DNA from 4 places in the Noviherbaspirillum sp. genome. Region 1 is predicted to be linked to each of the others. Evidence: predicted binding sites of a transcription regulator. Region 1 holds the regulator's gene; each other region holds the start of a gene.
The links. Region 1 encodes sigma-54, which starts transcription at its own class of promoters, with help from an activator protein. Its sites were predicted from a motif close to TGGCANGNAANCTGCTTT; they were not measured.
Positions count from the first base shown of each region.

Region 1 (5,729 bases):
TTTTGAACACAATCTGCAAAGTCTGCGCGTGGTCGATGAATTGGAAGAGCGGTACGGCGCCTTCGACGGTTTGAACCTGACGTTCGAAACGCGCGAAGGCATCCTGAAGCATTGCTCGCTGAAGAATGCAAAAAAGCTGGGCGATGTCGGTCGGCGCTTTATCGACAAGAAGCAGCCGACGCTGGAAGCGCAGCTGGCGAATCTGGCGGATGAAATTGCCTACAACAATCATGATATCGACGACGGTTTGCGGTCCGGCTTACTGACAACGACCCAGCTCGACGACATCGATTTTTATGCACGGCACCGCAAGGAAGTGGAAGCATCGTTTCCGGGTATCTCCGGGCGTCGCGCGATACATGAAACCATACGCCGCATGATCAATGCTCTGGTGATCGATCTTATCGATACATCACGCGCGCGGATTCAGGATGCCGAGGTGAAAACTGTTGATGACGTCCGCAACAGCACTGCACTGATTGCGTTTTCCGATGACATGAACACGGAAGCGGCGCTACTGAAGCGGTTCCTGCGTGACAATCTGTATCTCCATTACCAGGTCAACCGGATGACCAGCAAGGCGCGCCGCATCGTTCGGGAGCTTTTTGAAGCGTTCATGCAGGAGCCGCGTTTGCTGCCGCCGGACTATCAGGTCATGCAAGGCAACGAGCAGGAACGGTTGCAGTGGCAGGCGCGCAAGGTCGCGGATTACATCGCCGGCATGACCGATCGCTACGCCATGCGCGAACATCGCCGCCTGTTCCAGGTGGATGAAATTTAACCGCCGATTTATTCGAGCGCCCGCAGCGGATGCGCCCACTCCGGCCAGGCTGATTGGAAATAGCGATCGACGCTTTCGCGGGTAACCTCGTGAAGATGCCGCGGCTGCCATTGCGGCGCATTGTCCTTGTCGATCACCAGTGCGCGAATTCCTTCCGTCACTTCTCCCTGTTCAAAGCTTCGCCGCACCATTGTCCTTTCCATCCGCAGGCAATCCGCCAGGCTCATGCCGGCACCGCGGCGTAACTGCTCGAGCGTAACGCACATCATCAGCGGCGACCGTTTATGCATCGTCGCCACTGTTCGCTGGGCAAATGCATCATCATCTGCTGCCAGCGAGGCCATGATGGCGCGCACGTCATCGTGCTGAAAGTGGCGGTCGATCGCAGCACGGTTCCTGGCGAGTACGCTTTGGTCAGGCAGTGCATGCGATGCATACGGTTCGGCAAATCGTGCGACGCTCTCCCGGACATCGCTCACAGCGGATGTCTCCAACAACTGCAAAAGCGCCCCAATCTGGTCCGCAGGGATGAATACATCGGCCAGATCTGCATGGATCGCGTCGGCTGCGCCGATTGTTTCTCCCGTTATGCCGAGATAAACACCGAGCCTGCCGGGAGTCCGCGAAAGGAAGAAGCTGCCGCCTACGTCCGGGAACAGGCCAATGTTCACTTCCGGCATGGCCATCTTCGTCCGTTCGGTGACGATACGCATCCGGTTGGCAGGGCCGGCTTGTGCGATCCCCATCCCGCCACCCATGACAATCCCGTCCATCAGCGCTATATACGGCTTGGGATAGTGATGAGTCAAATGATTCAATGCATATTCTTCGGTAAAAAAATCCTCGATCAGCATGCTGCCGGATTGCGGCGTCGCCTTGCCGGCATCAAAGAAAAAGCGGATGTCCCCACCTGCGCAGAACGCCTTCTCACTCGTGCTGCGCACGACCACCGCGGCGATGGCCGGGTCGTCGCGCCACGACAGCAATACCTGCGTGAAGGCGCGAACCATATCAAGGGACAGGGAATTGAGCGCCCTCGGCCGGTCAAGCGTGATAAAGCCGATGTTGTTCCGGACAGCGGAAATAATGTGAGCAGTCATGATGAGGGTGTTTTATGTAATTGCAGCTATTTTATCGGCACCGTCCCGATGCTGCAGTCGTCCTGCGGACATTTGCAAAGTGCGGCCGCAACAGGAAAAGGGCGCAACCCGTGCGCCCTTTTCCTGTTGCCGATTGCCGCCTGAATCAGGCCGCCGGCAAGTCTTCCGTCATGCGCTTGATCGCCTCATGCTGGTGGTCCTGCATCTTGCCCTTGTACTTCAATACCTGCCTATCCAGCTTGTCGATCAACGAATCGATTGCTGCATACAGATCTTCTGCAAAGCTTTCGACATGGATTACATTGCCTCTCACGCGCAGATTGACTTCAGCTCTTTGCCTTTTATCTTTTTCAGAGGGTTTTTCGACTCCCAGAATCACCGCAACATCGATGACATGATCGAAATGGCGGAGTACCCGATCCAGTTTGCTTGTTACGTACTGGCGAATGGCTGGAGTCAATTCGAGATGTTGTCCACTGATCATGAGATTCATACAGCACTCCTATGGATAGTGTCGCTGGCGGTTCGCAACGTGTCCGCGTAGAGGACTACGCCGGAACACAGCAACGGATGGCAACTACAAAGGAACAACCTAGAGAGATTTTCGCAGATTGACAGGGGGGATTTTCAACGCTTCACGGTACTTGGCGACGGTTCTCCGCGCAACGACCATACCTTGTTCCCCTAACATATCCGCGATCTTGCTATCTGAGAATGGATTCTTGGGGTCTTCAGCTCCTATCAATTGTTTGATGAGCGCTCGTATCGCTGTCGACGAGGCTTCACCCCCTGCTTCCGTCGCGACATGGCTGCCGAAAAAGTATTTGAGCTCGAACATGCCATGGGGGGTCAACATGTACTTCTGTGTTGTCACACGAGAAATGGTGCTCTCGTGTAAACCCAGTGTATCAGCAATTTCACGCAAGACAAGGGGCCGCATCGCTACCGCGCCGTGCGAAAAGAAGTTGCGCTGCCGGTCCACGATCGCTTGTGCGACGCGCAAGATCGTGTCGAAGCGTTGACGCATATTCTTGATCAGCCATTTGGCCTCCTGGAGCTGCGAAGTAAGTGACCCCTCACCTTTACTTTGCTTCAGGATATTGGCATACAGGGCATTGACCCGAAGACGCGGCATGACATCATGATTCAACATGACCTGCCAGCCGTTCTTGGTCTTTTTGACAATGACATCCGGGACCACGAAGTCCGACGTATCGGAGGCGAACGCCGCACCGGGGTGCGGATTGCATTGCTTGATGATCGTCTGTGCCTCACGCAGATCTTCGTCGTCGCAATCCAGGATTTTCTTGAGCTTGTTGAAGTCGCGCTGGGCGAACAGCGTCAGATGTTCTTCGACGATCGTCAAAGCCCGGCGGCGCGTCACCAGCGGCACCTTCGGAAAGCGCCGGATCTGGATTGCCAGGCATTCCGATGGCGTGCGTGCGCCGACGCCCGCCGGATCGAAACTTTGCAGCATCTTCAGCGCCACCGACAATTCTTCAATCTCGATCCCGAGTTCTTCCGGCAGTCGCGCATGAATTTCTTCCAGCGGTTCTTCCAGGTAGCCGTTGTCGTTGAGCGCGTCAATCATCAACTCAAGCAGCGCGCGATCCCGCATTTCCCTTACCGATACCCGCATCTGTTCGAGCAGATGTTCGCGCAAGGTGGTTTCGTGCGCTTCCAGCTGGGGCCGCGCATCATCGTCCTCCGGCGCTTTCGAGGTGCGCGCCACATCGTCGAAGCTCCATTCCGCTTCGCCTGCAGCAGGCGTGTCCGCTCCATCGCCGCCTTCGAAGGGCCGGTCGGTGTCCTCACCGGCAGCCGATCCGGCATCGTTGGGTACGGGTGTATCCGGTTGGGTGCCCTGGGGGCTGATTGCACCGTCGGCCAGCAGGCGGATGGAATGATCCAGCGGATCATCGACGCGCTCGAGCATCGGGTTGTCCGACAAAATCTGCTCCAGCTCCTGATGCAGTTCAAGCGTCGACAATTGCAGCAGCCGGATCGATTGCTGCAGCTGGGGCGTCAGCGCCAGATGTTGGGAAATACGGAGTTGAAGGGTTTGTTTCATAGCAGCCGTGCTTCCATTACATGCGGAAGTGTTCTCCCAAATAAACGCGGCGTACCGATTCATCCGCGATGATGTCGTCCGGGCGGCCGCTGGCAAGCACAGCGCCCTGGTTGATGATGTAGGCACGATCACAGATGCCCAGTGTCTCCCGGACGTTGTGGTCCGTGATCAGCACGCCGATTCCGCGTTCCTTCAGGAAGCGCACGATCCGCTGGATCTCGATGACCGCGATCGGGTCGACGCCTGCGAAGGGCTCATCAAGCAGCACGAATCGCGGGTTCGTCGCCAGCGCACGCGCAATCTCGACGCGGCGGCGCTCGCCGCCCGACAGCGACAGCGCCTGGTTTTCCCGCAGCTTTTCGATCTGCAACTCGGCCAGCAATGTATTCAGTCGCTTCTCGATCGCCTGCCGCGACAACGGCTTGCCATTGTCCCGCTGCAGCTCCAGCACGGCGCGAATATTGTCTTCCACCGTCAGCTTGCGGAAGACCGATGCCTCCTGCGGCAGGTAGGACAGGCCCAGCACAGCGCGCCGATGAATCGGCAGGCGCGATATCGCGACGCCATTCAGATCGATCTCACCGGCATCGGAAGGAACGAGGCCGACGATCATGTAGAACGACGTCGTCTTGCCTGCGCCGTTGGGGCCGAGCAGTCCGACCACTTCGCCGCTTTCCACCTGCAGTGATACGTCACGCACCACTTGCCGGGTTCCGTAACTTTTCTGCAATCCGCGAACGACCAGGGTGCTTGCCATGTCACTGACCCTTGGATTCGGTGCGCGGCTGAATCACCGCCCTGATACGCCCGCTACCGTTCTTGGCGTTGCCTGCCGGTGCATTGTTGACGGTAAAAAACTCTGCCCGGCTATCGTAGGAAATGAATTCACCTTCGACTTCATCCGTCGGCTTGTTGCCTTCCAGGCGGCGAATTTTTGCGTTTGAAAACAACTTGACCACTTCTGCCTTGCCATCGTATTCGATGCGTTCGGCTTGACCTTCAACCCACAGATTCGGGCCGCCGTCACGTTTCTGGCGGAACGTCGCTACGCCGCCGGCGGGCGCAAGCAATGTTGCATATTGATAGCCTGCCGGGTCTTGCGTGACGACCAGTTTGCCTGCCTTCATGATCATGGTGCCCCTGGTCAGGACGACGTTGCCGCTGAAGGTATTGATCTGCTTGACGTCGTCATACGCCATTCGATCCGCTTCAACCTTGGTCGGCTGTTCCGAGTCGGCTTTCTCGGCATGGGCAGGAGGATTTACGCCCACGCAAAGCATCCAGACGGACAGGAGCAAAAAACGTTTCATGAAAAGAGTCTTTCTTAATGCCTCAATGTATACCGGTCTATCGTGCCGGGGCTTGATACGTGCCATGGACATTGCTCGAAAGCTGAAACTCGCGTGTCGCGTTATTGGCAATCATGCCCACGCCCGTCAGTCTTGATTGCCCCACGGTGATATCAACCGGTTTGTGCGTCTTGATCACGTCGTCGTCGGGCAATACAAGCAGATATTCCGACTCGGCATGCATCCGTTCCCCCGTCGGCGACGCAGGCCGATCCATCCGGACATTATCGTAAAGATGCACTTCGCTAACGTCACTCACGACCCGTGCGCGGTCCGCCCGCAACGTGATCGGCGGCTCTTCGCCCTGCCGCAGATTATTGACCACCGGCTTGACGATGTCATAGGAATCGTCCACCGGGTTATGCGTCATCCTTTCGCCCGCCATGTGATATTGCACGCCGCCGTCCTTGGACATTTTTACGTAATTG
Region 1 covers NZ_DAIUCO010000106.1:8,129-13,857, forward strand. Annotated here, with positions in the region: gene V7080_RS13530 (deoxyguanosinetriphosphate triphosphohydrolase) at 1-781, shown strand, start outside; gene V7080_RS13535 (enoyl-CoA hydratase/isomerase family protein) at 790-1,881, opposite strand; gene hpf (ribosome hibernation-promoting factor, HPF/YfiA family) at 2,027-2,374, opposite strand; gene V7080_RS13545 (RNA polymerase factor sigma-54) at 2,474-3,952, opposite strand; gene lptB (LPS export ABC transporter ATP-binding protein) at 3,969-4,709, opposite strand; gene lptA (lipopolysaccharide transport periplasmic protein LptA) at 4,711-5,262, opposite strand; gene lptC (LPS export ABC transporter periplasmic protein LptC) at 5,300-5,729, opposite strand, start outside.

Region 2 (5,729 bases), on a different contig from region 1:
TGCTTGCCGTGCTGGCAATGAGCGGCTTGCTGATCTACCGGCACCGTCAGAATATCGCCAATCTGATGGCCGGCAAGGAAAGCAAGATCGGCAGCAAGAAGAAGTAATCCCTCAAGCCCAATCACGAAGCAAATCGACGGAGACAGCCATGTTGAAAAGTCACGCATTCGAACGCCAATGGTTACCGACCGACTACGAGGGCATCGAGCGTAGCGTCCTGCGCCTGAACGATGGCGGCGGCCGGACATCACTGGTGCGGCTGGCGGCCGGCAGCAGGTTTCCGCGGCATGCGCACATGGGCAGCGAGGAAGTGCTGGTCATCGAAGGGACGGTGGTGATCGGCGGCGCGACACTGGCGGCCGGCGACTACCTGTATACCGAAGCGGGCGAGGAGCACGACGTACAGGCGCTGGAAAACGCCGTCATTTACGTCGCCTCGCAGAAGCAGACGCCGATCGTCGAGAAATAGAAACGCGGCCGATGACAGGTTAGTTCGGACGTAGCTCGTGGAGCGGCCAGCGCGGCCTCACGTTGAAGGCGTAGTCGCGCCGCGCCGCTTCGGGATGCACCTGTAGCCGCATCGCCCCCGCGAAAGCGATCATCGCGCCGTTGTCGGTGCAGAATTCCAGCTCGGGATAAAACACCTCGAACCGCCGCTTGACCGCCGCGTCGTTGAGCGCGTCGCGTAACTGCCGGTTGGCGCCGACGCCGCCGGCGATCACCAGCCTTTTCAGGCCCGTCTGCTTCAGCGCCTTCAGGCACTTCGCCACCAGCACGTCGACGATGGCATCGACGAAGGCCCGCGCGACATTGGCCTTGTCCTGTTCGCAGATATTTGCAGTGTGATTCTTCACCACTGTCAGCACCGCCGTCTTCAGGCCGGAAAAGCTGAAGTTCAAATCCTTCGAATGCAGCATCGGCCGCGGCAAATCGTAGGCGCCGGGATCGCCGAACTCCGCGAGCCGCGAAATGGCCGGTCCGCCGGGATAGCCAAGGCCGAGGAGCTTGGCCGATTTGTCGAAGGCTTCGCCCGCCGCGTCGTCCAGCGTCTCGCCGAGCAATTCATACCGACCGACGCCGTCCACCCGCATGAGCTGGGTATGGCCGCCGGAAATCAGCAAGGCGACGAACGGGAAGGCCGGCGGTGTTTTTGACAGCAGCGGCGACAGCAGGTGTCCTTCCAGATGATGCACGCCGAGCACCGGCCGGTCGAGCGCCAGGCCCAGGCCGCAGGCGACCGATGCGCCGACCAGCAGGGCGCCGGCGAGGCCCGGTCCCTGGGTATAGGCAATCGCATCGATGGCGGAGCGTTCGATCGCACTTTCCCGCAGCACCTGTTCGAGCAGCGGGATGGTGCGCTGGATATGGTCGCGCGAGGCCAGTTCCGGAACGACGCCGCCGTATTCCTGATGCATCGCGATTTGCGAGTAAAGCGCATGGGCGAGCAGGCCGCGTTGCGTGTCATACAACGCAAGGCCGGTTTCATCGCAGGAGGATTCGACGCCGAGAACGATCATGTGGGAACAATGAAGAGGGGAAAGAGGTGGCAAGCTTTTTGCAGCGACCCGTCATTGTAAAGGAAAGCCCCGCAGGTCCGCACACCCTGCCATTTTTGAAACAAGCCCACCATGACCGACTCCATACAGCTGAAAATCATTGTCATTAACTCATTGGTCGCGCCCGAGGGCGCGGACCAGGCGGCGCAGGAACAGGCCGAGCGCGCCCGCGCCCTGCGCATCGGTCTGCTGGAAGGCGGCTACAACATCCTTGCGGCGTTGCCACCGGACGCCGACCTGGAGGAACAGATCACTCAGTTGCAGCCGGACCTAATCATCGTCGATGCGCAGTCGGATGCGGCATTGAAGAAGGTGGTGGCGGCAACCGCCGATGCGCGGCGGCCGATCGTCTGTTTTACCGAAGACGGCGACAAGGCGAAGATGCACGCAGCCATTGAGGCCGGCGTATCTGCCTACGTGGTGGCCGGCTTGTCGGCCGAGCGGGTGAAGGCGGTGCTCGATGTGGCCATGGCGCGGTTCGAAGTCGACCAGAAGCTGCGCGTGGAGCTCAGTGAAACCAAGGTGAAACTGGCCGAGCGCAAGGTGATCGAGCGTGCGAAAGGATTGCTGATGGAGCGGCACCATTGTTCGGAAGACGATGCTTACCGCAAGCTGCGGCGTCTTGCGATGGATAAGAACCTGAAGCTGTCGGAAGTGGCGCAACGCATGCTCGACGTTGCCGATCTTCTTATTTGAAAACGCCTTCCCGCTACCCCGATTCACACCTCGCGAACCAATCCCGCCGGAACGCGGCAGCACCAAACGCCGCGCCCTTTTTTGATGCGTTGCACAACCCCGGTGCACAACTTCCCCACTTTCATGATGAAACGCCCGCAAACAGCACGGGCGCCGTCGCTGCGACGCCGCGATACCGCTGGCACACCAATTGCAAATGAACAGGCAGTGCCAATGGCGGCGCGACGATCAGCAACACCGTCTTGACCAATGTCGGTCGAGGCATTTGGACAAAGGCGTCCGAGTCGGATGAGCTCAGCTCATGCCGTTCGGACGCCTTTTTTTTGCCCAGTGCGAATTAACTCATGAGGAAGTCATGACAACGAACGATACAAAAACCAATTTGACCCGCCGCAGCATTCTGAAGACGGGCGCGGCTGTCACCGCAGCAGGGGCATTCGGCGCATTGGCAACGCAGGGGGCGTGGGCCGCGGGGTCCGACAAGCCGGAAAAGGAAGAGGTCAAGGTCGGCTTCATTCCGCTGACCGATTGCGCGTCCGTGGTGATGGCGTCGGTGCTCGGTTTTGATAAGAAGTACGGGATCAAGATCGTGCCGACCAAGGAAGCATCCTGGCCCGGCGTGCGCGACAAGCTGGTCAATGGCGAGCTCGACGCGGCGCATGTGCTGTACGGCCTGGTCTACGGCGTTCACCTCGGCGTGAGCGGTCCGAAGAAGGATATGGCGATCCTGATGACGCTCAACAATAACGGCCAGGCGATCACGCTGTCGAAAAAGCTCGCCGACAAGGGCGCGGTGGACGGCCCGTCGCTGGCCAAGCTGATGCAGACCGACAAGCGCGAATACACCTTCGCACAGACGTTCCCGACCGGCACCCACGCGATGTGGCTGTATTACTGGCTCGCGTCCTACGGCATCGATCCGATGAAGGACGCGAAGATCATCACCGTGCCGCCGCCGCAGATGGTCGCCAATATGCGCATCGGGAACATGGACGGTTATTGCGTCGGCGAGCCATGGGGCCATCGCGCGATTGCCGACGGCATCGGCATCACCGGCGTGACCACGCAGGACATATGGAAGGACCATCCGGAGAAGGTGCTCGGCACCACGGCCGAATGGGTGAAGGCAAATCCGAATACGGCGCGCGCCATGACGGCCGCGATTCTGGAAGCGAGCAAGTGGATCGACGCCTCGCTGTCCAACAAGAACAAAATGGCGGAAACCATCGCCAACAAATCGTATGTCAATACATCGGTTGACGTGATCAACCAGCGCATTCTCGGCCGTTACCAGAACGGCCTGGGCAAGACCTGGGACGATCCCAACTACATGAAGTTCTATAACGACGGCGCCGTGAACTTCCCATACCTGTCCGACGGCATGTGGTTCCTCACCCAGCATCGCCGCTGGGGTCTGCTCAAGGATGACATCGACTACATGGCGGTGGCCAAATCGATCAACCGCATCGACATGTACAAGGAAGCGGCCACCATGGCGAGCGCCGGCGTGCCGAAGGATGTGATGCGCACGTCCAAGCTGGTGGACGGGGCGGTGTGGGACGGCAAGAATCCGAAGGCATATGCCGCTTCCTTCAAGATCAAGGCACAGGCCAACGCTTAATTTTTTCAGAATGGAGTCGTCATGAGTGCAGTAATGGACACGATGTTGAACAAGCCGGCGCCGTCGGCACCCTTGATCAGCGAATCGCCACCGAAGAAGGCGGACATCGAAGCCGCGACTACGGAAAGCCGTCGCCGGCGCGTGGTTGGCGCCGATGCGCCGCTGATCGGCGGCAGGAACGGCCAGGCGCGTGCGGCACTGCTTGCCGTGATTGCACCTGTTCTCGGCCTCGCCTTTCTCGTTCTGGTATGGGAAATCGTCGCCGCGAAGAACGCCGGCTTCCCGACACCGGCAGCCACCCTGCAGGCGGCGATCACGCTCTTTTCCGATCCGTTCTACCGCAACGGCCCGAATGACCAGGGTATCGGGTGGAATCTGCTGTCATCGCTGCAGCGGGTCGGCCTCGGTTTCGGCATGGCGGCAGCCGTCGGCATCCCGCTCGGCTTCATGATCGGCCGGTTCAAGTTCCTGTCGGCGATGTTCAACCCGATCATCAGCCTGCTCAAGCCGGTGTCGCCACTGGCATGGCTGCCGATCGGCCTGCTTGTTTTTAAAGCAGCCAATCCGGCCGCTATATGGGCGATTTTCATCTGCTCCATCTGGCCGATGATCATTAATACGGCAGTCGGCGTACAGCGCGTTCCACAAGACTATATGAATGTCGCCAGGGTGCTGAATCTATCGGAATGGAAGATCGTCACCAAGATCCTGTTTCCTTCGGTGCTGCCATACATGCTGACCGGTGTGCGACTGGCGATCGGCACCGCATGGCTGGTGATTGTCGCGGCGGAGATGCTGACCGGCGGCGTGGGTATCGGTTTCTGGGTCTGGGACGAATGGAACAACCTGAATGTGCCGCACATCATCATCGCCATCGTGGTGATCGGGATAGTCGGCCTGCTACTGGAGCAGCTGCTGGTAACCATTGCGAAGGCATTCACCTATGAGGATGTGCGCAGCTGACGCTGTTTGCACCACTTCGACATCACCTGATCATTAAAGGAAATCTTCATGGACAACAACAGCAAATTTATCGAAATCCAGAAGGCGGAAATGGTGTTCCACACCAAGAAGGGCACATTTCACGCGCTGAAGGACATCAACCTGCAAGTGAAAAAAGGCGAGTTCGTCACGCTGATCGGCCACTCGGGATGCGGCAAGTCGACATTGCTGAACCTCATCGCCGGCCTGCTGGATGCAACCGGGGGCATGCTCCTGTGCGCCAATCGCGAGATAGCCGGGCCGTCGCCGGAGCGGGCGGTCGTGTTTCAAAACCATTCGCTGCTGCCGTGGCTCACCTGCCATGAAAACGTCTATTTGGCGGTGGAGCGGGTATTCGGCGCGACCGAGAACAAGGCGCAGTTGAAGGCGCGTACCAAATCGGCATTGGCCCTGGTGGGATTGACCGCGGCGGAACACAAGCGCCCGCATGAGATTTCCGGCGGCATGAAGCAGCGGGTCGGTATCGCCCGTGCGCTGTCGATGGAGCCAAAAGTCCTGCTGATGGACGAGCCGTTCGGCGCCCTCGATGCGCTCACCCGTGCTCACCTCCAGGATGAACTGCTGAAGATCGTCGCGAAGACGAACTCGACGGTGGTGATGGTGACGCATGATGTCGATGAGGCGGTGCTGTTGTCGGACCGCATCGTGATGATGACGAACGGGCCGGCCGCCACTATCGGGGACATCGTCAATGTCAGGCTCGAACGGCCACGCGACAGGGTGGCGCTGGCGCAGGACCCGCTGTACGTGGAGTACCGGAGGTCGGTGCTGGAGTTCCTGTATCACCGCCAGGCGAATCCGGCGGTGTTGAAGGAAGCGGCGTAGGGATTCACGCCAATGAATATAGGAAAAGC
Region 2 covers NZ_DAIUCO010000068.1:1,622-7,350, forward strand. Annotated here, with positions in the region: gene plsY (glycerol-3-phosphate 1-O-acyltransferase PlsY) at 1-107, shown strand, start outside; gene V7080_RS10135 (cupin domain-containing protein) at 149-469, shown strand; gene tsaD (tRNA (adenosine(37)-N6)-threonylcarbamoyltransferase complex transferase subunit TsaD) at 489-1,517, opposite strand; gene V7080_RS10145 (ANTAR domain-containing response regulator) at 1,629-2,252, shown strand; gene V7080_RS10150 (CmpA/NrtA family ABC transporter substrate-binding protein) at 2,608-3,873, shown strand; gene ntrB (nitrate ABC transporter permease) at 3,895-4,836, shown strand; gene V7080_RS10160 (ABC transporter ATP-binding protein) at 4,885-5,700, shown strand.
Region 2: V7080_RS10150 (CmpA/NrtA family ABC transporter substrate-binding protein) is a predicted target of sigma-54. The motif match lies at 2,432-2,449, and genes of this name have one in related genera.

Region 3 (5,729 bases), on a different contig from region 1:
GTGTCGCGCAATGAAGTCATGCGGTTTCAGCCTCGGACGACGTGACGTTCAATTCCTGCAGGTCGAGATACACAAGCCCGTCCTCCACCTTGACGCTGAATGTCTGCGTGCATCCTTCGTCCGGCGCGGTCGCGCAACCGGAGTCGAGCTGGATGTTCCAGTTGTGCAGCGGACAGGCGACCCGTTCGCCGAAGACAATGCCCTGGGACAGAGGGCCGCCCCTGTGCGGACAACGATCGAGGAGAGCGAAGATCTTGTCTTCGCCATTGCGGAAAATCGCCACATTGGGCTGCTTCGCCCGGTGAACGACCCGCGCGCCGAGCACGGGGATATCTGCGACGTTGCAGATGGCTTTCCATTGTTGGGACATGGGGTTCCTTGGTGTTGGGTTTGAACTTTAAGAGGGTGGCAAAATCGGTGTCGACGCAACTGAGCGCGGTCTGCTCCTTCCCCCTCTCAGGGGGAAGGTTGGGATGGGGGTGGTGAGGTCGAGCAATCGCATGCGTTGGCCCGACCTCACCACCCCCACCCTAACCCTCCTCCTGAAAGGAGGAGGGGACCGGCCGGTGGTTATTTGTTACACCGACAACGGCTCGAACTGCCGCGTATCCACCAGCGCCTTCTCCTTCTCGTGCCATGGGTCCGGTTCGCCGTCGAGCGAAAACAGCAGCCGTTCATACAGGGCCTTCCGGTTGGCCTCGTCTTCCAGCACCTTCTTCTTGACGTAATCCAGTCCCACCCGCGCCAGGTAATGCACGGTGCGCTCCAGGTACCAGCCCTCCTCGCGGTACAGCTGCAGGAAGGCGCCGGAGTATTCCAGCACTTCCTCGTGGGTCTTGAGCTTGACGAAGAAATGCGCAACTTCCGTCTTGATGCCGCCGTTGCCGCCGACATAGATTTCCCATCCCGAATCGACGCCGATCACGCCCACATCCTTGATGCCGGATTCCGCGCAGTTGCGCGGGCAACCCGATACGGCGATCTTCACCTTGTGCGGCGCGTACATCTTCCACAGCGCGCGTTCGAGCTGCTGTCCCATCAGAGTCGAATCCTGGGTGCCGAAACGGCACCATTCCGAGCCGACGCAGGTCTTCACCGTGCGCAGGGCTTTCGCATACGCATGGCCGCACGGCATGTCGAGATCCTTCCAGACCGATTGCAGATCTTCCTTCTTCACACCCAGCAGATCGATGCGCTGGCCGCCGGTGACCTTCACCGTCGGGATGCCGTACTTGTCCACCACGTCGGCGATGCGGCGCAGATCCTTTGCGGTGGTTTCACCGCCCCACATGCGCGGGATCACCGAATACGTGCCGTCCTTCTGGATGTTGGCATGGGCACGTTCGTTGATGAAGCGCGATTGCGGATCGTCCTTTGCCTCATGCGGCCAGGTCGACAACAGGTAATAGTTGATCGCCGGCCGGCAGGTTGCACAGCCATTCGGCGTGCGCCAATCCATGAATTGCATGGTGCCAGCGATCGTCAGCAGCTTGTTGGCCTTGATCGCATCGCGCACGTTCTGGTGCGTATGGTCGGTGCAGCCACATAGCGGCTTGACCTTGCTGGAACTCGAATAGTCGCCGCCGGCGGTGAACATGATGATCTGTTCCACCAGGCCGGTGCAGGAGCCACAGGAGGCCGACGCCTTGGTTTGCTTGCGCACGTCTTCCAGCGTGAACAGGCCTTTTTCCTTGATCGCCTTGACGATGCTGCCCTTGCAGACGCCGTTGCAGCCGCAGACTTCGGCGGTGTCCGGCATCGCGGCGGCCTTGGTGAATCCTTCATGGCCCACGTCGCCGGGACGGCCGGTATTGGCCTCGCCGAACATCAGCGTGTCGCGGATCTCCGCCACATTCTTGGCTTCGCGCAGCAGCTGGAAATACCAGGAGCCGTCGACCGTGTCGCCGTAGAGGCAGGCGCCCACCAGCTTGTCGTCCTTGAGAACCAGTTTCTTGTACACGCCGCCGATCGGGTCGGACAGCACGATTTCCTCCGTTCCCTCCCCGCCCATGAATTCGCCGGCGGAGAACAGGTCGATGCCGGTGACCTTCAGCTTGGTCGAGGTGACCGAACCCTGGTAGCGGCCGATGCCGAAATTCGCGAGATGGTTCGCGCATACCTTGGCCATCTCGAACAGCGGCGCAACCAGCCCGTAGGCAGTGCCGCGATGATTGACGCATTCACCGACGGCGTAAATTCGCGGGTCGTAGGTCTGCATCGTGTCGTTGACGACGATGCCGCGGTTGCAGTACAGCCCGGCGGATTCGGCCAGCGTGGTATTGGGCCGGATGCCGACCGCCATCACCACCAGTTGCGCCGGCACTTCAAGTCCGTCGGTGAAGCGGATCGCCTTCACCCGCCCGTTTTCATCGCCGACCAGTTCCTGGGTATTCTTCTCCAGCAGAAATTTCAGGCCGCGGTCTTCCAGCGATTTCTGCAGCATCTTGCCGGCGACCGGATCGAGCTGACGTTCCATCAGCCAGTTGGGCAGATGTACGACGGTGACATCCATGCCGCGCAGCTTCAGTCCGTTGGCGGCTTCCAGCCCGAGCAGGCCGCCGCCAATCACCACCGCATGGGTATGCACCTGCGCGGCGTCGATCATCGCGTTGGTGTCATGGATATCGCGGTAGGAAATCACGCCCTGCAGGTCCTTTCCCGGCACCGGCAGCATGAAGGGATTGGAGCCCGTGGCCAGCAGCAGGCGGTCATACTCGGCGGTGGTGCCGTCTTCCGCGATGACCATGCGCTTGACGCGGTCGATCCGTGTGATTTTCTTTCCGAGATGGAGCTGGATGTTGTTTGCCGCATACCAGTCGACATCATTGAGCATGATGTCCTTGACGGTCTGTTCGCCGGCGAGCACCGGGGACAGCAGGATGCGGTTGTAATTGGCATACGGCTCGGCGCCGAATACCGTGATGTCGTAGATATCGGGGGCAATCTTCTGCAATTCTTCCAGTGTGCGCACCCCGGCCATGCCGTTCCCCACCATGACCAGTTTCAGCTTCTTCATTAAAGCTCCCTCACCTTTCAGCTTCGCCATTGAAGCGATAAACAATTCGTGAACAGTCATAAGCAAGAGGAGTGCCATTTGCCGCACCTTCTCCGCAGCGTCCGCAAGCACCATGATGTGACGCAATCCGCACCGCACAGGTGCAACTTCGCAGTTCGATCCGGTGCAATCCACATTGCGGTGCATGCCGCACTGGCAAAGGCAGTACGGCACGCACGGAAAGTGAGTGGCATAGCACTTGCATCGTGCAGGCCCACTCATCACATTCACACTATTGGATCAAAGGCATCGAATGCAAAAGACCTCATTCTGGAAAGCCGGCCATACGCCGACGTTGCTGGCATCGTTTTTCTATTTCGATCTCAGCTTCATGGTCTGGGTGATCCTGGGTCCGCTCGCTGTTCAGATATCGACCGACATCGGCCTCACACCTGCCCAGAAAGGATTGATGGTGGCGACGCCGCTGCTGGCCGGCGCACTGCTGCGTATCGTCATGGGCGTGCTGGTCGACCACCTCAAGCCGAAGAAAGCCGGACTGATCGGACAGTTGGTCGTCATCGCCGGCCTCACCTGGGCATGGCTCGGCCAGTTGGCGAGTTATCAAAGCCTGCTGTTCCTCGGCGTGCTGCTCGGCGTTGCCGGTGCGGCGTTTGCCGTCGCCCTGCCGCTGGCATCGCGCTGGTATCCGCCCGAGCACCAGGGGACGGCGCTCGGCATCGCCGGCGCAGGCAATTCCGGCACCGCCTTCGCCGCATTGTTCGCACCTGCGCTGGCCATTGCATTCGGCTGGCAGAACGTGTTCGGCCTGTGCCTGATCCCGCTTGGTATCGCGCTGCTGGTCTATATGGTGTTCGCGAAGGATGCGCCGTCCGCGCCGCCGCCAAAATCCCTTGTCGAGTACCTGCATGTACTGAGGGACAAGGACGCGTGGTGGTTCATGTTCTTCTACAGCGTCACCTTCGGCGGCTTCTCAGGGCTTGCCTCCTCATTGACGATTTACTTCAACAGCCAGTACGGCCTGTCGCCGGTCACGGCGGGTTATTTCACCGCCGCCTGCGTATTCGCCGGTTCGCTGGTGCGCCCGCTCGGCGGCCGGATCGCCGACCGCATAGGCGGCATCAAGACCTTGTCGGTGATGTATGTTCTTGCAGCGACATTCTTGTTCATTGCGAGTTTCGGCCTGCAATCGGCGACCGCAGCCGTCATCGTGTTCGTCCTGGCAATGCTTGCCCTGGGAACGGGTAACGGTGCCGTCTTTCAATTGGTGCCCCAGCGATTCCGCAAGGAAATCGGCGTGATGACCGGGCTGGTGGGAATGGCAGGCGGCATCGGCGGTTTTTATCTTGCGTCCAGTCTCGGTTATTCGAAGCAGCTCACAGGCAACTATCAGCTCGGGCTGGTGTTGTTCGCTTCACTGGCAGTCGCTGCACTGCTCGGTCTGTCGGTCGTCAAGGGGCGCTGGCGCACGACATGGGGCAGCGCGGCGATGACATCCGCAAAAATTTAAGGCGGGGCGATAGAATCGGTTGTCGTCAACCGAAAGCAATTTCTCATGCCGCTTACCATTGCCGCCGGCCATGCCACGCTCGCCGGCCCCCGCGAACGCAACGAAGACTTTGTCGGCATGGTCACGCCGGACCAGCCGGAACTCTCCACCAAGGGCCTGATCGCCGCCATCGCCGATGGCGTTTCGGGTAACGACGGCGGCCGCGAGGCGGCGGAGTACACGGTGCGCGGCCTGCTCGCCGACTACTATGCGACGCCCGACACCTGGCCGGTTACCCAGGCGCTTGATCGCGTCATCAAGGCAATCAACGGCTGGGTGCAAAAACAGGGCTCGGCGCGACGGGAACTGGCCGGGATGGCGACAACGCTGACCTCGGTGGTGCTGCGCGGCGGCTTCTATTACTTTTCCCATGTCGGCGACACGCGGCTGTACCTGTTGCGCGGCGGCGCACTGACCCGCCTCACCACCGACCACGTCTGGGACAGGCCGGAGATGCAGCATGTACTGACACGCGCCGTCGGCCTTGACTCGCGATTGGCGATCGACCATGGCATGGGGGAACTGCGGGAACGCGATGTGTTCCTGCTCGCATCGGACGGTGTGTGGGCATGGATGACCGAATACGACATCAACAGCCTGCTGTCGGAGGTGGCGCTCGGGCGCCTGGATGCGGACAGCGCGGCCACCGCGCTGGTGGATGCGGCACTGGCGGGCGGCTCCACCGACAACACCAGCGCGCTGGTGCTCAAGGTTATCGGCCTGCCCGAAGAAAACCTGCGTGATGCCCTGTCGCTGGCGCAGCAGCTGCCGGCCTTGCCCAGGTTGCGTCCGGAGCAAATCATCGACGGCATGGAAGTCGAGGCACTGGTGCATTCCTCACGCGCCACCCTGCTCTACCGGGTGGTGGATCCGCGTACGCAGCGCAGGATGGCATTAAAAACATTGCAGCCGGAAACAGCGGACGATCCGCGTGAACGGTCCGCATTCATCCACGAGGAATGGCTGGCGAAGCGGGTCGTCGCGCGTTTCTTCCCGCAGGTGATCACGCCGGAGCAAAAGAATTTCCTGTACTACCTGACCACCTGGCATGACGGCTACACCGTGCAGCAGCGGCTGGACGCCGGTACGCATTTCACGGTGCCGGAAGTGATCGCGCACGGCGAGAAGCTGGTACGCGCCGTGGGCGCATTGCATCGACGCAGCATC
Region 3 covers NZ_DAIUCO010000068.1:8,132-13,860, reverse strand. Annotated here, with positions in the region: gene V7080_RS10185 (nitrate reductase) at 1-20, opposite strand, end outside; gene nirD (nitrite reductase small subunit NirD) at 17-370, opposite strand; gene nirB (nitrite reductase large subunit NirB) at 578-3,016, opposite strand; gene V7080_RS10170 (nitrate/nitrite transporter) at 3,309-4,523, shown strand; gene V7080_RS10165 (bifunctional protein-serine/threonine kinase/phosphatase) at 4,569-5,729, shown strand, end outside.
Region 3: V7080_RS10170 (nitrate/nitrite transporter) is a predicted target of sigma-54. The motif match lies at 3,244-3,261, and genes of this name have one in related genera.

Region 4 (5,729 bases), on a different contig from region 1:
GACGGCAACATGCTTTCATACGACCTTGCCAGAATACTAGTGGAAACGTTCTCCAAAGACTGGGCTAGCTTCAAACAGTTTGTGATTGAAGCAAAATGGCAAGATGGTGGTGCCGAGGCAGCCCGACTATATTTAGGCGGTAGTCTTGGAGACTATGTGTCTTCTCTACTCGAAAAAACCAGTTCTGCAGAATTTGAGCCGGCTCTCGAAGAGTCGGAAAATCCATCAACCGCTGCAGCATGCGCTACCTCGTCGATGGACCGGGCCCAGCAACAACAAGCTACCGCTTTGCGGCAGTTGTTGAGTCTCCGTTAGATTTACATAAAGACGCACATTATGCGTATCTGGATTGCTTCGATCTCCGCAGTACTTGTCCAGCCAGTAGTGTTCATGGCTCGCATTGCACCGGCTTTTGCAGCATCTGAGTCTTTAAATGGTCTGGGTTTTGTTTTATTGATGGTTATGGCAGTAGGCGCGGCCGCTGTATTATTTTTGGGAATTCCGGCGTTTGTTTTGCTTCATAAATATCAACGGGATAGTTGGGTGTCATTGGGCATTCTCGGATTTTTGCTTGCTGCTCTGCCAGTTGCGGTGTTTTCATGGCCTCGGCGGATGGAGGGTTATTCGGCGGGCGGGACCTGGCACGGTCGATATGTAAAAATGTATGTTGATGGAACACCAACCGATTACGCTTGGCTTGCGTACCTCGAAAACATTGCATATTTCGGTCTGCATGGTCTGATCGGGGCTCTTGTTTTCTATGCGGTCTGGCGCAAGTTGGGCGGCTCTCACATTTCAATCGATTCCGACAGCTACGCCGTGGGTCATCCCAAACTTTAAGTGCCCTTCCTTACCCCTTATGCTCAACTTCCGACATCAGTTCCTCGTCATTGCTGCTCTCGGCGTATGCGCCTTAACCCTGGCGCAAGACATTTCTCCGAGTCCGCCATCTCGCCCGATAGGTTCTCCAATCAATGGTTGCCTTGCGCTTACCTATCCGATCATCGCACGGAAGGACGAAGCGGAAGGTGCCACGCATGTTTCTCTAACGGTTCTACCGTCAGGTGCGGTTACTGACGTCACCGTATCGAAGGCAAGTGGCGCTAGCCGGGCGCACCAGGCGCTGGACAAAGCGGCCGTCAAAGCGATTTCCGGATGTGTTTATGCTGAAACTCCTGGCTTCAGCGCAAGGACGGGGATACTACAAATAGTGTGGCAATTGGAGCCAGCTGTCACAAACAGCAGTAATAGCGACCACGAGCCTCAATCATCGAGCGAGCGCAAGTCTGGGGGCGAGCCACCTGGGGCCGCTCATCCCGGACGCTGACCGTTCCGGCTGTGATTTCTTGGAGGGTTTTCTAGCTTGTATGGAGGTAGTCGATGATTGGCTCTAACGCGGCGCGGAACACCGTCGCTTCGCATTAGTAAGCTCGACGTGAGACCGCGCACAAATCCCGTTTAAGATAAAGCACGTTACGAAGCATTTTTATTCCAAAGACCATGAAAATGCCTGGACTGATAATGTTGCGCTTTTTCGCACAACCTCGTTAGAGGTGACGAGAGCAAATCCATCATGAAAAAATTCATACTCCTGGCGTTACTGGTCTTCACCGGCTACAAGCTTCACCAGAATGGCTATTCCTTCACCTCCGCCAAGGGAGCCTTCGACAAGGACGGCAGGCCGATGGTGGTGCTGTTCAACGGTCCCGGCTGTGCCGAGCATTGCGAAGCCATCCGTGCAGTTTTGAAAAGCCGCGGTGCCAATTTCGAGGAAATCAGCGTGGCTGGGGACGATGGTGCGCCGGTCAAGAACAAGTACGGCGTCAGCCAGTTTCCCACGACGCTGATCGGCAAGCGGGAGATCGTGGGAGCCGACATTATGCAGATCACGGCCACGCTGGCGGAAACCTTTGGCAAGGATATGCTGACGCGGATGGAGAGCATGGCCATGGACAATCACTTCGACGACGGTGGACGCGCCAAGGTGGTGATGTATGCGACCAGCTGGTGCGGCTACTGCAAGCAGCAGCGCGAGTATTTTGCGGATAACGGCATTGCCTATGAAGAGATCGACGTGGAAGAGTCGAGCTCGAATCAGCTGATGTACAGCGCGCTGAAGGGAACCGGCTATCCGTTGACCTATGTCGGCTACCGGCGTTTTTCAGGGTATAAGGAAGGCGACATCAAGTCGGCGGTCAACGAATTGGCGAAAGCCGGCCCGAGGCGATGACGAGCGGGCGGTTGAACGAATGTTGAATCAGGACAAGCGTATCACTGCGACGGAATACTGGCTGTGAGGTGTCGGGAAGGGCCGTTTTTCGCTGCCGTGTCGATAACATTCAAAGAAGGCGCCGTTGCCATTCAAGCTTTTATGCGTGAGCAGCCTCGTCCTCCAGGTCATCTCAGCGGGCTACCTGCGGCGTCAGCCAAACTTCAAGATTAGCTAACAACACCGGGTGGGCTCTCGGCTAATCTTTCCATCTTGTCCGACCTTCTTCTCTTCGTTGAGTTCGGTTGGCAGGCAATCGGCAATCCAGCTTGGATGTGCTACTGACGCTTCATGTCATCAAACGACGTGTTAGTGCAAAGCCGGCTATCTGTCGGATTTCTTTACATTCCGATCGTCGAACCTATTTAATCTCTTTGAAAATCATGCTGTTATATCCTTGGCACAACATTTGCTGTCGTACAACGCAATTCACTTCATACCAAGGATTACCGAATGATCAAAATCAAAAAGTTGCTCGCGAGCATTGCAATTCTCGGCGCCACCATAGGACAGGCGCATGCAAGCATTGTATTTTCCTTTTTCGAATCTGGCAGCGATGTAGTAATGCAGTCTTTCGGCGTCCTGAACACGGCCAATTTGGTAAGCGTTTCGGTATCTGGCTGGGGTGGGACTGGCGTTGAAACAAACACCCCGCCGCAGTCGGACATCATGGGCGACACTTCCATGGGCGGTGTGAATGCAGCGTTTGGCTTCCATGCTGGTACCGACCTCAGCCCATGGATCGGTACCATGTTCACTAATAGCAACTTCAACTGGTCATCGAGCGGCACGACCCAATTTACGACTTACTACCTTTCAGGCGGAGTGCGTACGCCCGGCATCGGCATATCCACTTCCGATCTGGTTGGGAATTTATGGACACCCAATGTGTCGTGGACCGCAGCTGGCACATTCGCGAGCCTTGGTCTGACGCCTGGTATTTATACCGTTTCGGATGCTCTGACCAACGAGTCCATCTCGATTCAGATCGGAACTGCGCGAGTTCCGGAGCCCGGTACCATCGCCCTTTTGGGATTGGGCCTTGCTGGCTTTGCTTTATCGCGGTGTAAAAAGAAAGCCTGACAAGCGCATTATTTTGAAGAAGAAGCACAAAAAGAAGCGGGGCATAAGCTCCGCTTCTTTTTTGTCGGTGATGTTACGCACTGACTTGGTCAAGTCTCGCCCATACCGTTCAGAACGAACGCTTAAGATTGAATAATCATGCCTTGATTGTCGATGCGTGATCCAATGCACTCAATGACAATCCGGCACATCCTGATCCAGATAAATCTCAAACGCAATGCTGCGTGCCGCCTTGGTGATGTGTTGATTTAAATATCGGCTGCTGCGCCATTCCGCAGTGACCTGCCTGAGGAACGTTTCGGTGCGTGTGTCGCCGGCTGGCACGGCGAAGACCAGCGTATGACGCGGACCAGTCGGCAGGCGGGCGGAGAACTTCTTCCATTCCGGCAGCTTCAGCATTTCTTCCAGCAATACATCGTCATGGACCGCCGCATCGCAGGTGCCGATGCGCAGGTTCAGCAAGGCGTCGGTGGGTGATTTGTAGACCTGCTCGATGGCGCCGTATTTCGATGCGATGGTGCCGACGTAGCGCCCGCCTTCGGCGACGCAGACCTTGCGGTCCTTCAGGTGTTCCCAGGTTTTGATGGTGGTGTCGGTGCGCATGATGGCCATCGGGCCGGCGCGGTAACCGGTCGGCACGGCGATGGCGTTGCGCAGTGGGTTGGCATCGGTGACGATGGCCAGCGCGATGTCGGCCTTTCCCGCTGGCGTGAATGGCGTTGCGGCATTCGGGTCGGCGCGGACGGTAGTGAGCGGCAGGTTGAGGCGTTTGGCGGCGTCGTCCGCCAGCGCGGTGTCGATGGCTTCGGGGGTGCGGAACTTGGTGCCGGCCTTGTACTCGGGCACGACATGGTCGACAGCGGCGACCAGCTTGCCGCGCTGCCTGGCGCGGTCCAGCGCGCTGTCCGCGGTGGCGGCCGTGCACGCGCTTCCGAACAGTGCCGCAAGGACAGCTGCGGCAATGCGGGACGCATGTGTCGACACGGTATGCATCACACGTACTGGTAGCGCAGCACCCGGTGCTTGAGGTTTTCCAGCAGGAGCTGGTCGATCAGCGGCGCGAGGATGGCGATGGCGAGGATGCTGGTCATCACGCCGACCATGTCGGCGGTTTCGCCGGCGTAGCTGAGGCTGCGGCCCAGGCCCTTTCCGAAACCGATCAGCATCTCGCAGGAGATGAGCGCCCGCCATGCATTGCCGAATGCAAGCTGGGCGCCGGTGATCAGCTCGGGCATGACTGCCGGCAGGTAGACCCGGCGCAGCATGTCCCAGCGCGACGCGCCCATGACGCGCGCCGCCGACACATGCACATGCTGCACGTTTTCGGTGGCGTTCATGACCGACAGCGCGGCGGGGAAGAAGGCCGCGACAGCCACGACCACGATGATCGGCAGGCTGCCGAATCCCATCAGGATCAGGAACAGCGGCACCCAGGCGATCGACGGGATCGATTGCAGGATGATGATGGCCGACTTGAGGACTTCACGGAAGAAGAACAGCACCGCGCCGATCAGGCCGAACGCAATGCCGAACAGCATTGCCGAGCCGTAGCCGGCACCGAGGCGACCGAGGCTGCCCCAGAGTGCGGCGCGGAAATTTTCCGTCTGCACTTCCTGCCACAGGCGGACGATCACGGTCGGCACGTCCGGCATCAGGAAGTCGGGCAGTGACCATGCCGCGACCTGCCAGCCTAACAGGATGAAAACCACTGCCAGCGCGAAGGCGAGTTTTTTGTTGTTGCCGGTGAGGGCCGTTCTGGTGCTCATAATGGATGCCACATTAAATAATTACAGCTTGCGTTCCTTCTGCCAGCTCAGGTCGAGGATGCTCTTGACTTCGAACGGCTTGCCGTCGCGTGTCTTGAGCGAGCCCTGCGCCTGGAGAATGTCGGCGATTTCCTGCATGCGCGCTTCTTCCTTCGGCGTCACAAGCGGGCTGAAGGTCTGGCTCTTGATCGCACCGGTGATGACGGTTTCGCGCGGCAGGTCGCCCTTGTTCAGCGTCTTGAGCGTCGGCTCGGAAATGAAGTAGCCGGCGATCAGCTTGGACGCCTCTTCAGGCTTCTTCTGCAGGAGGTCGATTGCTTCCTTCTGCGCATCGAGCGATTTCCACAATGCATCCTTGCGCTTCTTGATTATGTCGCCGGAGGTGATGACGACCATGCACGGGAATGGCCAGACTTCGCCGATCTCGTAGATCTGCTTCACGGGAGCGATCAGTTGCGCAATGCTGGCCTGCGGCTCGAAGAGGAAGGCGGCGTCGACGCGCTTGCCGACCAGCGACTGGACCGCGACCTGCGGGCTGACGCCCATGACATTCACATCGTCGGGCTTCAGTCCGGCATCACGGAACACGACGCCCTTGAGGACGGTGTCGG
Region 4 covers NZ_DAIUCO010000062.1:12,060-17,788, forward strand. Annotated here, with positions in the region: gene V7080_RS09565 (hypothetical protein) at 1-315, shown strand, start outside; gene V7080_RS09570 (hypothetical protein) at 337-840, shown strand; gene V7080_RS25390 (TonB family protein) at 860-1,327, shown strand; gene V7080_RS09575 (glutaredoxin family protein) at 1,574-2,230, shown strand; gene V7080_RS09580 (PEP-CTERM sorting domain-containing protein) at 2,723-3,352, shown strand; gene V7080_RS09585 (transporter substrate-binding domain-containing protein) at 3,524-4,345, opposite strand; gene V7080_RS09590 (ABC transporter permease) at 4,345-5,118, opposite strand; gene V7080_RS09595 (ABC transporter substrate-binding protein) at 5,140-5,729, opposite strand, start outside.
Region 4: V7080_RS09580 (PEP-CTERM sorting domain-containing protein) is a predicted target of sigma-54. The motif match lies at 2,668-2,685, and genes of this name have one in related genera.